Regions from separate parts of the Paenibacillus sp. J22R160 genome, predicted to be linked through region 2. Evidence: riboswitches for the same ligand, from Rfam matches in the RefSeq annotation. Region 2 holds a riboswitch; each other region holds the start of a gene.

Region 1 (5,267 bases), on a different contig from region 2:
AGTTAAGTATTTTTTTAACTGCTGGCAGTAAGGGCAATTCGTGCTTGAATAAACAATGACATTAGACATATGATTTCATCTCCTCGTAGGTTAAAGGTTATTTATATTGCGGGATCAATTGGGCCCGTTTATTAATAAATTTATCAACAGCCATGGCCGCAATTGCCCCATCCGCTGCCGCAACGACCGCTTGTTTAACAGGTGTGCGTCTAACTTCTCCTGCGCCGAAAACGCCTGGAACCGATGATTGCATCGAACTGTCGAGAATCATAAAGCCTTCCTCATCCAGCGGAACTTGGCCCTGCAGGAAGTCTGTCCCGGGCTTGCTGCCTGATAAGAAGACGAAAACGCCATCCACCTCAAGAACTTCCTCCGTACCAACGCCTGTGCGAATACGAAGTCCCTCTACCTTATTGGTGCCAATCACTTCAAGCGGTTTGGCTTTATAGAGGATGTCCGTTCCCGGTATCTCCGGGGTATGATGAACGCCTTGCAGCTCGGGGCGCGGTACCACGAAGTGGATCTTTTCAGCAAATTTACTTAATGCTTGGGCTTCTTCCAGCGCTTCTTCCGAATCACCGATGACAGCGACCGTTTTTCCTTCAAAAAAAGCTCCGTCACACGTTGCACATGTACTAACGCCACGCCCTAGCAGGTTCTCTTCACCAGGAAGCATACGGTTGCGTCCTTTCGACCCCGTTGCAATGATAATTGATTTGCCTTCATACATACCGTCCGCCGTAAACACGACTTTCGTCTCATCTTCCACATCTACAGCCGTAATTGTCGTTTGAATGAATTCAGCGCCGAAGCCTTTTGCTTGCTCCCGCATCGTATCCAGCAGATCCTTGCCTGACAATTCTCCAGTCACGCCTGGATAATTCGCAATTTTGTGCGTGATGGCCAAAGCTCCCGTGTTCGGCGCCTTGTCAATCACCAGCGTCTTCAAGTTCCCTCTAGATGTATATATGGCAGCTGAAGCTCCTGCCGGACCTGCTCCAATAATAATGACATCGTACATCGCCGCTGCACCCTTTCTATCCGCTCAACTGCTTGTCCACTGATAATCGATATCAGATAATAATTATTATAAATAAATTAAAATGAAAGTCAATACTTTTTAATAATTATTATAAATAAGAAAAAGAACCGAGGATTCTCTTCAGAGAATGTCCTCGGTTCTAACGATCGTGTTAAATGCCAGGATAGCCTGGGGCATATGGATAGTAAGGATTAGGCGGGTAGGGGTAAGGATATCCGTAAGGAGGATATGGATAGTAGGGATCAGCCGCACCGTATAGAAGTGGGGCTACTACCCATGGAAGTGCATTGTTGAAACCGCCGCCGGGGTAGAAACCGCCATGAAATCCAGGGCCGCCGAAACCGGGGCCAATGTGACCAAATCCAGGTCCGAATCCAGGGCCATGACCAATACCACCGTGCCCTATGCCACCAATACCACCAATACCGCCATGCCCAGGGCCACCGATTCCACCAACACCGCCAATACCGCCATGCCCAGGGCCACCAATGCCACCGTGTCCGATGCCTCCGCCATGTAAACCGCCACCAACCGGCGGACGAAATTCTTGTTCTTCAGGTCTCGTCATTAAAGGATCACTCACATTCTTGTATAGTTGAAATGCCTAATACACTGTATGTGTGTGAATGCCTAGTTGGTGAATAGTTCGCTGAAATTGGGCGAAAAATAAACCTGGAACCCTCTATTTACAGAAGGTTCCCGGCTACTTAGTTAATTGAATTCGACATCCGCTTTTGCATCTGCCTCAGCACTCGCTTTTTTTTGTTCATAGGCATCCCTAAACGTATCAACAATCTTTGTATCATATCCATTATCCGATAACTTCGTGGTCAAATCGTTCATCATTTGATTGAAAACCTCATCCGTTTGAGCGATTTTCGAATTTGCCTCTTCAAGTAAACTTTGATCTTTTGTTATTTTATATTGATCCTTTAGCGCTGTGAGTTCATCCTGGCTTTTCTTCTGAAGCTGTAATAACTGTGCCACCGTATCGGATGTAATCGAATCATACGAAGGTTTCGTTACACCTCCGCTGCCACCACCACCGATTACACCTCCGCCTCCAGCTGCTGGAGCTTGAGGATCCGGTTTAGGAGTCTCCGGTATCTTCACCTCAGGATCCTTCTTATCCGGAGCCGTCACAGCTGAAACCGTATAGGTCACAGGATCCCAACTAATCGTTTTGCCCACAGACTCAGAGAAGAAACGAATAGGCACATAGAGACTACTGTCGAAGATATAACCTGGTAAATCCTCAGAAGGGCTCTTCGCGACACCATCGAAAATAAAGGCAACCTTCTCCTTGTATACATTTAGTTTGCTGGATACTAACTTTGTTTTGTCTACCTTTTCATTGCTTTTCGAATAAACCTGCGTGTTGAGCTTGTACTCTTTGATGTTAATTTTGTCTGTTTCTTTAGGTTCGGAAATCGTGACAGTGTATGTATCCGCGTCCCATTTCACTGCCTTATCCAAAGAATAAGAGATGAATCTGATCGGGACATAAGTACTGCCTTCATAGATAAAACCCATTTGACCTTCCGGCGGCGCGTATTCTTTACCGTCGAATGTGAAGTGCATTGGGACTTGATATACATCCACATCAACAGGTGTTTGTGCGGCGGATGCCACGGTACTCATTCCCATTAATAGAGCTAATGATAATCCTGCTGCTGCTTTGATATGTTTTTTCACCTAGATGGACACCTCGTTTAGTTATTTGGGTTGTAACGTATTTTTTTGAAAATGGTTGCTATCAATTTTTCATCAGCCAACACATAGGTAGTTAGTACTATCCTAAGTTCTAAGTGGTATTGATATCACTTTGTTTAATCATAAAATAGTTATTTTAAAAATGAGATCTAAATTTGCAGGAAAAAAGGAGCAATTATGAGAATTACCACATTAGCTGCTTACATTGGTTAAATACTACATCTCTTTTTAATACGTCTATTCAAATGTATTTAAGCATAAAACAATGAGGTGCGACATATTGGTCAATGGTATCGATGAAAACAAAAGTGATCACATTTTTCTGTTTAAAGGCTGTTTATGGGGCTTGCTAATTACAATCCCATTGTGGATTGTAATTATCTATTTACTAACAAAATACCTGTAAACTTTCCTTTCTTAAAAAAGGCTTAAACATAAAAAAGCACCCTATAGGGTGCTTAATCAATAATTTTATAATAAACAGACTTTTCTAATGCTCTCATTTCCTATTTCAAATCGCTGACCCTCTTCTGCCGAACAATGAGTACTAGAATTGGAACCAACATGTTCATGAATCTCATTTACAAACATAGCCTCAGCCATCAGATCTGCTCGTTTAGCAATTGCAAATAAACTAAAATAAAAAACACACCCCACAATCCAAAGAATACTTAATATGATCCAAATCATATTCTACTCTACCTCCCAATAGTTTGTTCCACATAAGAATCAGACGGAGGCCGTATCCGATAGCTGGCTGACATACTGGTTATTTTCCAGTTTAGTCCCTTTAGCTTTGCGTCACTGACTTTCATCAATTTTGCCATTGTCTTACGATTTATGTGATTGTCGTATATAGGATTATTTTAGCAAACGATACAAATGTGACATCAGCCATTAGAACTATTAATTCAATTCAACAATGAACCAAAAGTACTATACAAGTCAGCACCCACCGTTTAATACCGAGAAAGTTCCTACCATGATGATTCACCTACAGTTTCCATGTGAGCTCTCAGCACTACTTAGCTGTAAGAGCTTTCTCTATCTGACCAATTGCACTACTTTGCGCTGCTTGCTTCATAGAATAATAGGTTTGTTTCCACCCATCAATCTCAGCAGAGCCTACTCCCGCATTAATTGAATCCGAGAGAATCCCATTAAAGCTAGCATCGCACTTCGACTCCGCATCCACAAACTTTTGCATAAACATGCTTTGTAGTTCTTTAAGACCTAAATCTTTGTTTCCTTTCTTCGCACTTACCACACCGGAAACAAGATTGTTGATATTTCCTTGGCAGCTGGCTTTCAATGAAGTTAATTTGGAGTTATAAGTTTCGAGAAGTGCTGGATCTATCTTCTGATTTGTAGGAGCAGGCGACGGCGGGAGTTGAACCGTTAACTGGTCTTTTTCATCTTCAACAGAACTCTCTTGTATATTATTCGTCTGTTGGACTTGTTGGCTTTTCTGCGAATTTCCCTTGTCCTGTAACTCTCTAAGGATTTTTTTGCGTTCTTCCGGGTCATACACGCCAATTAACTCAATTGGATAATTAGGGTCAAGTATTTTTAACTCCTTTCCATAAGGTGTAGTAATCGCTCTCAGTGACTCTATTTCCTCTTTTGTAAGCTTAGAAAGAAGTAAATCGCGGATTTTTTGTTTTTCATTATTTGAAAGATTATCACTTGCCTGACCTGTTAAGTAATATACTTCTTTCAGACTAAGACCTGATTTGAGTAGGATAGCCGCTGCATCTAATGCATCTTGCGATTGGATGGGTTTGGATGCAAATTCATTAGCTTTATCAACAGGGGAAGAAATAAAAGAAGGAAGAGTCGCAGAATATGTTTTGTTACCATCTTCTAACCCTTCTCCTTGTTTTCCAACGACATTATTGCTAATAGGTACGTGTCGTCTCAACACATCTTCCACTTGAATAGAATGAATTTTGTAATAAATATATCCTATTGCCACAAATAATATGATAGATACCGAACAAACTATCCATAAAGTCCAGCGGATCCAAGGTTTTAATTTTTTCACAATAGGTACATCCTCATTTCTTGCAGTTCTAACATAACTTCAATTTTTAATATATTTCCTCATCAGACATAAATAGGCTTCCTTTTCACAGCCTGGTTGGCTACTTTCAGTAAATACTTACCATATTCATTTTTAATCATAGGCTCTGCCAAATTTAAAAGCTGCTCCCGCGATATGTATCCTCTATTAAAAGCAATTTCCTCAAGACATGCTATTTTTAAACTTTGTCTCTTCTCTATGGTCTCAATGAACTGTGAAGCTTGTAATAAAGATTCATGTGTACCGGAGTCCAGCCAAGAATACCCTCTACCGAGTATCTCAACATTTAACTGCTCTAGAAGCAGATACTCTTTATTAATATCAGTTATTTCAAGTTCACCACGAGCGGAAGGTCTAATTCTCTTGGCCATCTCAACAACTTTATTATCATAGAAGTAAAGTCCAGTGACTGCATAATTCGACCGAGGT
Region 2 (5,267 bases):
TTGACGACAGTGATGTTAACGGCACCGGCACCAGTAGGTACATAGAACTTTACTCGAGTTGCGCTCATGTAAACTGTTGTAGCCTGAATGCCATTGACGTATACTTTCGAAGCACTTGAATAGTTGGCGCCATTAACATAAATCAGCGAACCAACGGTACCGCTATTGGGTGACATACTTGTAATGGTCGGCGCAGGAAGAACTGGTCCATTATCATATGTGAAGTTTGTCGATGCTGTTTGACCATTCAACAACGTTAAGACTAGAGGTACGACTCCTATTGTTGGGCTGGCCGGAACAATTACTTTCAAGCTCGTACCACTCATAAAGGTTGTTGTCGCATTCACACCATTGATCGTTACTTTCGCTCCAGTTTCAAAGTTCGTTCCTGTTACGTAAATAAGATCTCCACCCACTTTGTTCGCATGATTCGGGCTCAATACGGTAATGGTCGGTGTAGCAATTGTATACTCGTAGCCTTGCGTTACAGTGGCAGTACCTCCGTCCAAATTCATTACCGTTACATCAACTTTCCCTGCAGCAGCAGCAGCCGGCACAATAGCTGATATTCTCGTTGAACTCAGATAAGTGCTGCTTGCAACAATCGAACCAAATGTCACTGTTGCACCAGACATGAAATTCGTTCCATTAATATATACAAGATCCCCGCCTGCTGTTTTCCCAGTATTAGGAGAAATTGTCGTAATAGTTATTTGTTTAATAACTGGTGCTGTGTATGTGTATCCTTGGCCGAGAACAGCTTCTTTCGTATCGGTGATAACTTTCACATCTACTGATCCCAGACCATCTCCTGCTGGTACGATCACTTTCAAACTAGTTTTACTCATATAAGTCGTTGCAGCAGGTTTACCGCCAATCGTAACCTGTGTTACACCATTCACAAAATTTGTTCCACTTACATAGACCAAATCACCACCTGCAATGAGCCCGGAATTTGGTGTAATTGAGGATATTGTAGGCGTCGGATACTGAACAGCAGTATAGGTATAGGCTCCAGGTAGAGTAAACAAGGCATTGTTCAAATCAGAAACAGCCACATCGACCGTACCTACGGCATCACCTACTGGAACAATAATTGATAATTTGGTTGTTGACATAAACGTAGTGGAAGCTTGTTTACCACCAACAAATACGGTCATGCCAGATTTGAAGTTTTTCCCAACAATATAGACTAGGTCACCGCCCGTAATAAGACCGGTATTCGGTGTAACTGTCGTAATTTCAGGATCTGTCTTTGGAGGTGCATTATACGTAAATCCTCCCGGAACAACAACATTTGTTTCATCTGGATTTATAAAGGTAATATCAACTGGGCCAGGCGTTGTTGCTATCGGAGAAGTGACTTTAATATAAGATGGATTAACATAGACTACCGATGCAGGAAGATCACCAAACTGTGCAGTGATTCCTTTTATAAAATAGTTACCTGATACGAACACCAGCGTACCGCCATCAATAGGCCCGTTATTCGGCTCTATGGTTGTAACAATCGGGTCAGCTTTGTATTGGTAGGGCGCCGACGCTTGTTGACCATCCGGATTAGATAAGGTAACATTGACAACACCTTGGGCTCCGGCAGGAGCAGTTACTGTCAATTTAGTGTCACTTACATACGCTACATTATTCCCCGGCATCGTTCCGAAAAGGACGGTCGCCCCGCTAACAAAGTGATTGCCATTAATGACCACCGTTTCTCCGCCATTTGGATGACCAATAGGCTTGTCCAACGACGTGATTTGCGGAGCCGGAAGTTTTACCTTCACGCTAACACTCGGAATGGACTTCAATCGGCTTGCACCTGCATAGTCCTTATAAGTAATAACTGAGCTCGCTGTTGAAACCGGGAAAGTACCTGTTTTTGTTTTGCTTACCGGACGAATTTTATAAGTGAACGAAAGAGTGCTATTTTTCAATTCATTAAAATCCCATGTTAGTGTATTGCCGGTAATGGTCGGTTGAGGGATGTTATTATCAGCAGACCCCGGTACAATTTCAAAATTTGGATCGACAATATCCGTCACTGTAACATCATAAGCGCTCGCCAAGCCAATTTCCTTGACAATGGCGGCATATATTTCAGCTAACCCTAACGATCCTAGTACGAAATGATGGTGGGCCGAAGTTGTGGACATTTCTTTTAGCAGTATGTTAGGTCCACTTGTATCTGGGTTATCATTCGATTTAAGCAATGCAATCGAATAGAAAATAATACCTGCATCCTTCGCATCCTGCGCCTTTTGTTTCGCATAGCCGTATGGGTCGTTCGACGGTTGAGTGGCGTCTCCATCCGTCATTATGACTATAACCGGCTGCGCTTCAGGACGATGATCCGCCAACAAGTTCTTAGCTGCCTCAATGGCATCGCCAGTCGCTGTAGCACCATTTGCTTGAATTCCATTTATGTAATTCTTAGCAACTTCTTTATCCGTTGTGAAGGGGATGTTACTGATCATATTTGTTGATGAAAAATCGACAACTGCCACCCTGTGCTTTGTCAAATCCATCAAATCAACGAACCCTTTAGCGGCATTCTTTGCATTCGTCATTTTATCTTCACCGTTATTGTTGCCCGGTGCCATACTTCCTGACTTGTCAATGATAAGTACGACATCGTTCGGCACAACTACATTGACTGGCGGGGTACCAGTGACATTCAACGTTACATCTGCCGTATCCTCTGTAGTCAACGTTGTAGGAGAAACAGTTTTGGTAACAGTAACATAATCATTGACTGCTGCTTCCGCTTCCGTAGTTCTCAGTATCAATCCACTAAAAATCATGCTTAGGGTCAACATTAAAACTAACCATTGCTTCATTCGTCTCATGATTATTCCTCCATAATATTTGAAATAATGTATACAAAAAAACAATAGCAAGTTGCTATTGTTTGTATGACCAAACAAATGGGCAACCTGGCGATCTGATCGTCTAAAATAAGCGATTAGACCCATGGCTTTGCGTCACTATATCACTATAGTTTTGCCAATCTATTCTCATTTTCTATACCTTTGGAACTAATTCCTATCTACTATTTTACTATATTTTCTTATTCATTTTATTGCAAGTATATTTCTTGTTTTTTTACAACATTTACCTTAATATTCGACAATATATTTCCATTACTGATTTTTATCAATGAAAAAGCCAACACTCTGCTGTTCTTCATAATGATATAGCTCTCGTGAGACTTTACCAGAGTTGATACGTTGTAGTTGTCCAACCAGAGATTGCTGAATCGTCTTAAATTTCTCCAAATTGTTTTGTTCCATTACTAAGCACGCGCTGAGGTATTGTCTCTCGATTTCAGTAAAAGAACGTCTCTCATCCAACAATATTTCTTCAATTTTTCGCCTCAGTTCAACCTGTTCATTCTGCAAAGAAAGAAGCAAACCTTCGTTTGCCTCATCATTTACATCTAATTGGGAGATTTGACATGTTGTTTCTCTCAGGTTTTCTAACAAGCACTCCATTGGAGTCGAATGTCTCATACCTATTTCACCTTCTCCGCATTTTTCAAGCTCTTCAACGCCTCGTTCCATGTATCACGTAATTCTGTAAACATCGTGACACAATACTGAGCAGATTCGGAATCAAGCTTGACATTAGCTTCGAACAGCTTGCTTTGAAGAAAAGTATATAAACTATTTAAATCGTGTGAGATTTCATATTCCATTTTTAGTGTGGATTGAAGTTCTTCAATAATGTTCTGTGCTTTTGAAAAATTTGTATGTTTCCCTGCAAAATCTTGTTTCTCCATACAAGCAATACCCTGTTTAATAAAGAGAATACAACCATTATAAAGCATCAAAGTTAATTCTCCTGGGGAGGACGTCTGAACACGGGTGTTTAAATACTGATTCTGTACTTGAAGCATAGGGCCTCTTCACCTCTTCTCGTCGATGATTGCACCCACTGACAGCTCCTGAAGTTTCTCCACCAGTTCGATAAACTTTTCGGACGGAACCTCACGAACGATTTCTTGGGTATCTTTATTTAAAACTTGTACGATTACCTCACCTGATGATTGGTGAATTTTATACTTAAACTCATGTGGAGTGCCTTGAAGTGCTTTGTTTGCCTTATCAATTGAATCAAGTAAAGCCTTCTCCCAAACTGTTAATATTTGTGACTTACTTTTGCCCTTGATTTCAATATATTCTCCGGTTGCTTTGATCGGTTCAGACACTTCCTTTGTTATAGCAGGTAATTGAACCTGGGGGAATTTGGACTGAATATCCATTGGGTTTCCTCCTTCTAAATTGCAAAACTTAGAATAATATTGCAGTATAGTTAACCCATTTGACTTTGTAGCCAGCTCATCTGGGAATTTCCTTTTGCAATTGCAGTCTCCATGACACTAAACATTCTATAAAAATGGTCTTCTTTCTTGTTGAGCTTTTCTGTCATTGCTGAAATTTTCTGAGCGAGATCATAGTCCTTCTTGCCCAGAGAAGTAAAAGTGCTATTATACGCTCCATTTGCCGAACCAGCCTTTTTTGAAATCTCCGACATCGTATTTCCAGCATCCTCATAGATTCTCTGTGCGATACCACGATCTGTACCGGTACCGTGTGCCGTGAACAAATTAATAACAGCTTGGGGATCGGCATCAATAGCTGCTTTTAATTTAGTTGAATCCATGTACAATTTGCCGGCGGTTGAAGTGTCGTACTTGTTAAAAGCACCCGTTGTGACTCCAATATCAACAAGCGATTTATATGTCGACGTAATTCCAGTGACCTCAGTTGTCACGTCGGAACGGAAGTCCAAGTATGCTTTGGATACTATAGTGTCACCGCGAAGAGAACCTTTTTTTGCCTTTATTTCCCAATTTTTAATATCATCATCATTCATTGCCTTCTTTTGTTCACTTGTTAGTGGTTGATAGCTTCGCTCTACCGTCTCATCTAACTTGGTTTTCAAAGCAACGCTCGTGTCGTTATAAGTCGTAACAAAACTGCTTATTTTTGCGTAAATAGCATCTTTATCTGCCTGTGTGAAGACAGGCTTTCCACTACCATCCGTTCCCGATGCTGTCGGCCAGTTGTAGTTATACTGTATTTGCTTGCTCTGTTCACTTAATGGATAAATAGCCGTGTTTATTGCACGGTATGAATCCTGCAGCCATTCATTCTTTGTTTTCAGCTTATTAAGATTATCAATCGGCATATTCTCTGCTTGCATTAGCTTACTAACCATGCTGTCAATATCCATACCGGAGGACATACCCGTTATTCGCATAACCA
Region 3 (5,267 bases), on a different contig from region 2:
AAACGTATACGTTTATGACCGATATGATGACCAATATTGAGACGAAGGAGAATATGACGAAGAAACAAATACCAGCGGAGTGGAAGAAGGTGTGTAATCGTACCGATCAAGTGCTAGATGTGATGAAGCAGCAGTATAGCTTGTATAAGAATGATTTGCACTGGAAAAAGCAAATTATGGACAGCCGTCATCTCGTGGCTGATCAGCTGTCTGGCGTTTCGCAGGTCATGGAGGACTTAGCGAAGGAAATTAAACGGGAAGGGCAGGAGTTGTTCCTTCAAGAAGAGCAAATCCGCAATGCCCTGGAGGAGCTGGGCTTATCTATTCATACAATCGACATTATTTCCTTGGATGAAGGAAATATTGAAATTGAGATTATTCATCAATACACGAAGGGTTTCGATGAATGCCGGAAAATCATTGCGCCGCTGTTGAGCGAAATCATCGGCGAGAATGTCGCCGTAATGCGCGAGGACATGCATGAGCGGGGCGAAGGCTACAGCACGGTCGTATTCGGCTCTGCCAAGGAATTCGAGGTAGAGACCGGGGTCGCCGGCGCAGCCAAAGGGGGCGACCTCTTCTCGGGCGACAGCTTCTCCACGGTGGAGCTGGGCAATGGCAAGTATGCCGTTGCGCTTAGCGACGGCATGGGCAATGGCGAGCGTGCGCGGGCCGAGAGTCAGACCGCCCTTAGCATCCTGCAGCAGCTGCTGCAGTCTGGTATGGATGAGAAGCTGGCGATCAAGTCGCTGAACTCCGTGCTCATGCTCCGATCCTCCGATGAGATGTATGCGACGGTGGATATGGCTTTGATTGACATGTATAACGCAAATACAACGTTCATGAAAATTGGCTCCATACCGAGCTTTATTAAGCGTGGGAACGAAGTGATTTCGATCTCGGCAAATAATCTGCCAGTGGGGATTTTGAGCGAGATCGATGTCGATCTGGTTTCTATTCCTCTCCAGTCGGGAGATATCCTCGTCATGATGACCGATGGGATCTATGATGCGCCAGGCCATGCGGTGAATAAGGAGATGTGGATGAAGCGCATGATCCAAGAAATCGATACGACCTTGCCGCAAGAGTTCGCGGATTGTTTACTGGAACGAATTTTCCGCCATCATCATGGCGAAATTCAAGATGATATGACGGTCGTTGTCGCTCGCGTAGAGAAGCGGCAGCCGGAGTGGGCGACGTTCCGCTGGCCGGGCATCACGCGCATGGAGCGTCCGAAAACGGTCAGTTAGTTAGCTGACGAAATAATAGCTGCTGTCTTATAAGTCATGATTAGTAATGGAAAGCCTGCGATTAAGCAGGCTTTTTAAGCTTTTTTCTACGATGACATGACTAGCTATTACATGTTTCAATGTTCTCTTTGCTTTGACTGCGAGGGCAGGGACAGCCTTCACAGACCGTGGGGCAGGGATTCCTTCAGCAATATAGAATAAAATAAGGCATATTATTTGTGGGATTATTTGGTAGTGCGTGCTTGCGCATGAGATCCACGAGAAAGGCAGGTACCTCTGGTGATTAGAAAAAAGCTGTCACTGTTATGTATCATTCTTGGGATTATCATTTTCTTGTATCCGATGGCTAACGACCGGTATGAGAGCTTTCAGCAGCAGAAGATTTTGAAGCAATGGGAGGAGAATTTGCAAATGATGGATCAGGCTGTTGTTGAGCCCGAGGAATCACTGCCAGAGGATGCGCCCGTCGTGGCTTCCCCTCGTCCTGCGGTTGAGGGTGCGCCTGTCATGGCTTCTCCTCGTCCCACGGTTGAGGGTGCGCCGACAAGCAGCCAGCAGGCCCCTGTAGTCGTCGCAGCAACACCGAAGCCTGTGGCGTTGCCGAAGAACATGGAAGGTGTTCTCATTATCGATAAAATAGATCTCAAGCTGCCTATTCTAACGGATGCTACAGTGAATAATTTAAAAGTCTCCGTTGCCAGTATCGCCAATACCGGAAAAGCAGGGGCAATTGGCAATTATGCGATTGCAGGCCATCGAAATTTGACCTACGGGAAAAACTTCAATCGATTAGATGAAGTCACCGAAGGCGATTTAGTCGAAGTAGATACCGGGAATAAAAAGTATGTCTATAAAGTTGTTGATAAGCAGTACGTTCTCCCGGAAGACGTCTGGGTGCTCAAAGGTAATGGCAAGGATCGGGAGATTACGCTAATTACTTGCCATCCTATGGAGAATCCGACTCACCGTATTGCGATTAAGGGGATCCTGGTGTCGTCTGAGAAATAAAATATGTAATATTTTGTCTATTCAGAGATACAAGCCTATGTTAAGATTGCTGTATAGGGATTCGGTGCTTTTCTCCGATAAAGGCAAATCTAGCGAAAACTAGAGACGCAAAGCTAAAGGGCCTTCCTTAGTAGAACTAAGTTGGCAGCCAGTTACCGAAGGGAGATTTATTGTGTTTAAGAAACCAGTCAGACTTGCAATTCTTGCAACTATACTAGGCAGTCTTGCCCCTCAAGGGATATTGGCAGCTTCCCCAACGCCCATTATTGACAAAGTTGCACTGAATAAGGGGATTATCTCGGTTAACTATGAAAGAGCGAAGAGTACCAAAGTTCTCGTCCGAATCATAAGTGGGAATGCCAGATATGACTACACCTTTGCAGAGGGCGATCAGTATCCTTTGCAGCTTGGCAATGGCGCATATAACGTGGTGATTGGCGAGTCCATAGGGACGAATAAATATAAAGTAGTTGCGCAAGAACAAATAGATTTGAAGATGGAAGACGAGAATGCCGTTTTTCTGCAGTCCATTCCACTGATTGATTGGAATATGGAGTCGAAAGCAGTCGTTAAGGCTAAGCAATTAGTGGGCAGTAAAGAAACGGATATGGATAAACTAAAGGCCATTTACGGTTTTATCACGACCCAATTTAAGTACGATTATAAGAAGGCCGAAACCGTTGCAGACAAATATATACCTGATCTGGATACGGTTTACGAGGCCTCCGGAGGCATCTGCTACGACTTTTCTTCTACTTTTGCAGCAATGGCAAGAAGTGAGGGAATTCCAACCCGTCTGGTTATGGGGTATGAGGTACAAGCTCCTGAGACCTATCATGCATGGAATCAAGTTTTCTTGAAGGAACGTAATGAGTGGGTGACAATTGATACCACGTATGATGCTGTGCATGTACAAGCTGGTGAAGCCGTAGAGTTAGAAAAAAACAGTGCTAATTATCAAGTAGCCAGAATATATTAAGATAGGAAAGACACCTGTACTCATAACTGAGTGCAGGTTTTTTTTATTTGCCTTTCTAAGTGAGCAAATAGGAATTCCAATGATTTACAATACAAGTCGTATCATATAGTATTAATAATGATACGACTTGTATCTTTTACATAAGAAATGAACCAATAATTTCTACAAGAATTAAATTGTGAATGGAGGTTTGAATAATGATGTTGAAGAAGAAGATGAGTACGCTGCTAATTACGCTGTTAATACTTATGCAGAGTCTTTACGGTATTGGCTTTGGCGTTGGGACAGTGGCCCGTGCGAATGCAATTAACGAGAATATTATAGACAGTGTGACCATGGCTGTTTACAACAGTGCAGGACAGGTCGTGACCGGTGATGTTTACGAACCGAACTCCACGATACAGCTGGATTACACCTGGTCTCTGCCGAATGGTCAGTATCATAGCGGCTATACGTATACCTTTTATCTGCCGCAGCAATTCTTGCTTTTTAATGATATCAGCGGTGGCTTAGTGATGGGGCAGGATCAGTTAGGAACGTTTCATGTTGACCGCACTAGTCGTCAAGTATTGATCACCTTTAACGACTACATAGAAAGCCATGATAATGTACATGGTACGCTCACCTTCAGAACGCAAATAGATAAAAGCCAGCTAACCGAAAGCACGATTGTCAATATTACCATACCGGTTAATACAGGTGATCAGATTTTCACTCTTCATTTTCGACCGACGGTCACCTCGACAATAGATAAAAAAGGAGTATCTACGGGGTTCAATTCCAAGGATATTAATTGGACTGTTGATGTGAATAAAGCACTGGATTCTGTTCAGAATGCGGTGGTAACGGATCCTATCCCAGCGGGACTATCTGTTCCTGTTACAGTAGCCGTTTATGAGCTAGGAGTTCATCTAGATGGAACTGTGGTACAGGGAGCATTGCTGGATACCAGCCAATATACAGTCGATATAACGGCGGCAAATCTTGCTATTCGTTTCACGGATAGCCCCATTACTAAGGCTTATCGCATTCAATATACGACGACTATAACGGATTCTAATAAAGAGACTTTTGTGAATACAGCAACTTTCGGAGGAAGCAATAAAGCCGCTGTTTCCGCTACTGCAACGGTTCAGGTGCAGCAAGGTAGAGATTTGGATAAAGCGCAGGATGGCTATAATCCCATTACACAAGTCGTTAGTTGGTCTATAAAATATAATTATAAAGAGAAGACTATTGCTCAACCGGTTGCCTTCCTAAAGGACTTATTTAATGATACGCAAGAGCTAGTCGCCGGCTCTCTTCATGTCTATCCGGTTACTCTGAGTTCGAGCGGGACTGAAACACTGGGCAGTGAACTGCCGGCTTCTGAGTACACGGTAACGTCGGAGGCAGCCCCTGGCCGCAAAGGATTTAAACTGCAATTTAATCACCAAATCTCCTCGGCCTATAAAATCATTTACCAAACCAAAACAATCGATCGTGTGCTGAATAACGTGAACATTACGAATACAGTCGAGTCAGGAAGCGGATATAGTGATTCAGCTACACGCCCTGTTGAACAGGGAGTTATTTTTAAATATCCTGGACCGGCGGATTACAAGGCTAGAACGGAAGCTTGGATGCTGGTCATTAACCGGGATAGTTATTTGATGAACAGCGTGGTTGTGAGAGATACCTTTCCGAATAAGGGCATGCGTTTCATACCAAGCTCGCTCGTTATCAAAAAAGGGACAGTGACCTTAACATCGGTCGATTATGTTCTGGATAGTTCGATCGATTCCAGCGATGGATTCCTCATAAAACTGACTAACCCAATCTCAGAGCCTTTGACGATTACTTACAAAACAGACTTTAATTTAGATTGGATTAGTCCTCTGGGAACTACAAGGTTCACAAATTCAGCTACAATTGATTGGCTAGACGAAACTGAAGTCTCGCGGACCAAAACGGCAAATGCAATATTTGACCCCAGAGTTGAAGTAATAAATAACGGGTATAAATTTGGCGCCTACAATGCGGCTTCCAAA

Evidence for each region. A riboswitch is a leader RNA that binds a small molecule or an ion and turns the genes downstream of it on or off. The one in region 2 is predicted to bind cyclic di-GMP.
Region 1: linked by a shared signal. The riboswitch ahead of AC58UW_RS08550 (hypothetical protein) and the one ahead of AC58UW_RS21925 (choice-of-anchor Z repeating domain-containing protein) in region 2 are both predicted to bind cyclic di-GMP.
Region 3: linked by a shared signal. The riboswitch ahead of AC58UW_RS30575 (transglutaminase-like domain-containing protein) and the one ahead of AC58UW_RS21925 (choice-of-anchor Z repeating domain-containing protein) in region 2 are both predicted to bind cyclic di-GMP.

Annotation. Positions count from the first base shown of each region.
Region 1 covers NZ_JCAUAU010000003.1:322,683-327,949, forward strand. Annotated here, with positions in the region: gene AC58UW_RS08530 (glutaredoxin family protein) at 1-69, opposite strand, end outside; gene AC58UW_RS08535 (NAD(P)/FAD-dependent oxidoreductase) at 98-1,021, opposite strand; gene AC58UW_RS08540 (hypothetical protein) at 1,194-1,625, opposite strand; gene AC58UW_RS08545 (stalk domain-containing protein) at 1,754-2,737, opposite strand; gene AC58UW_RS08550 (hypothetical protein) at 3,227-3,445, opposite strand; cyclic di-GMP riboswitch class I at 3,501-3,590, opposite strand; gene AC58UW_RS08555 (hypothetical protein) at 3,777-4,799, opposite strand; gene rfbA (glucose-1-phosphate thymidylyltransferase RfbA) at 4,862-5,267, opposite strand, start outside.
Region 2 covers NZ_JCAUAU010000012.1:111,751-117,017, reverse strand. Annotated here, with positions in the region: gene AC58UW_RS21925 (choice-of-anchor Z repeating domain-containing protein) at 1-2,846, opposite strand, end outside; cyclic di-GMP riboswitch class I at 2,925-3,015, opposite strand; gene AC58UW_RS21920 (hypothetical protein) at 3,141-3,560, opposite strand; gene fliS (flagellar export chaperone FliS) at 3,512-3,895, opposite strand; gene AC58UW_RS21910 (flagellar protein FlaG) at 3,905-4,261, opposite strand; gene fliD (flagellar filament capping protein FliD) at 4,312-5,267, opposite strand, start outside.
Region 3 covers NZ_JCAUAU010000028.1:23,618-28,884, reverse strand. Annotated here, with positions in the region: gene spoIIE (stage II sporulation protein E) at 1-1,250, shown strand, start outside; gene AC58UW_RS30580 (class D sortase) at 1,530-2,258, shown strand; cyclic di-GMP riboswitch class I at 2,331-2,418, shown strand; gene AC58UW_RS30575 (transglutaminase-like domain-containing protein) at 2,431-3,237, shown strand; gene AC58UW_RS30570 (collagen binding domain-containing protein) at 3,435-5,267, shown strand, end outside.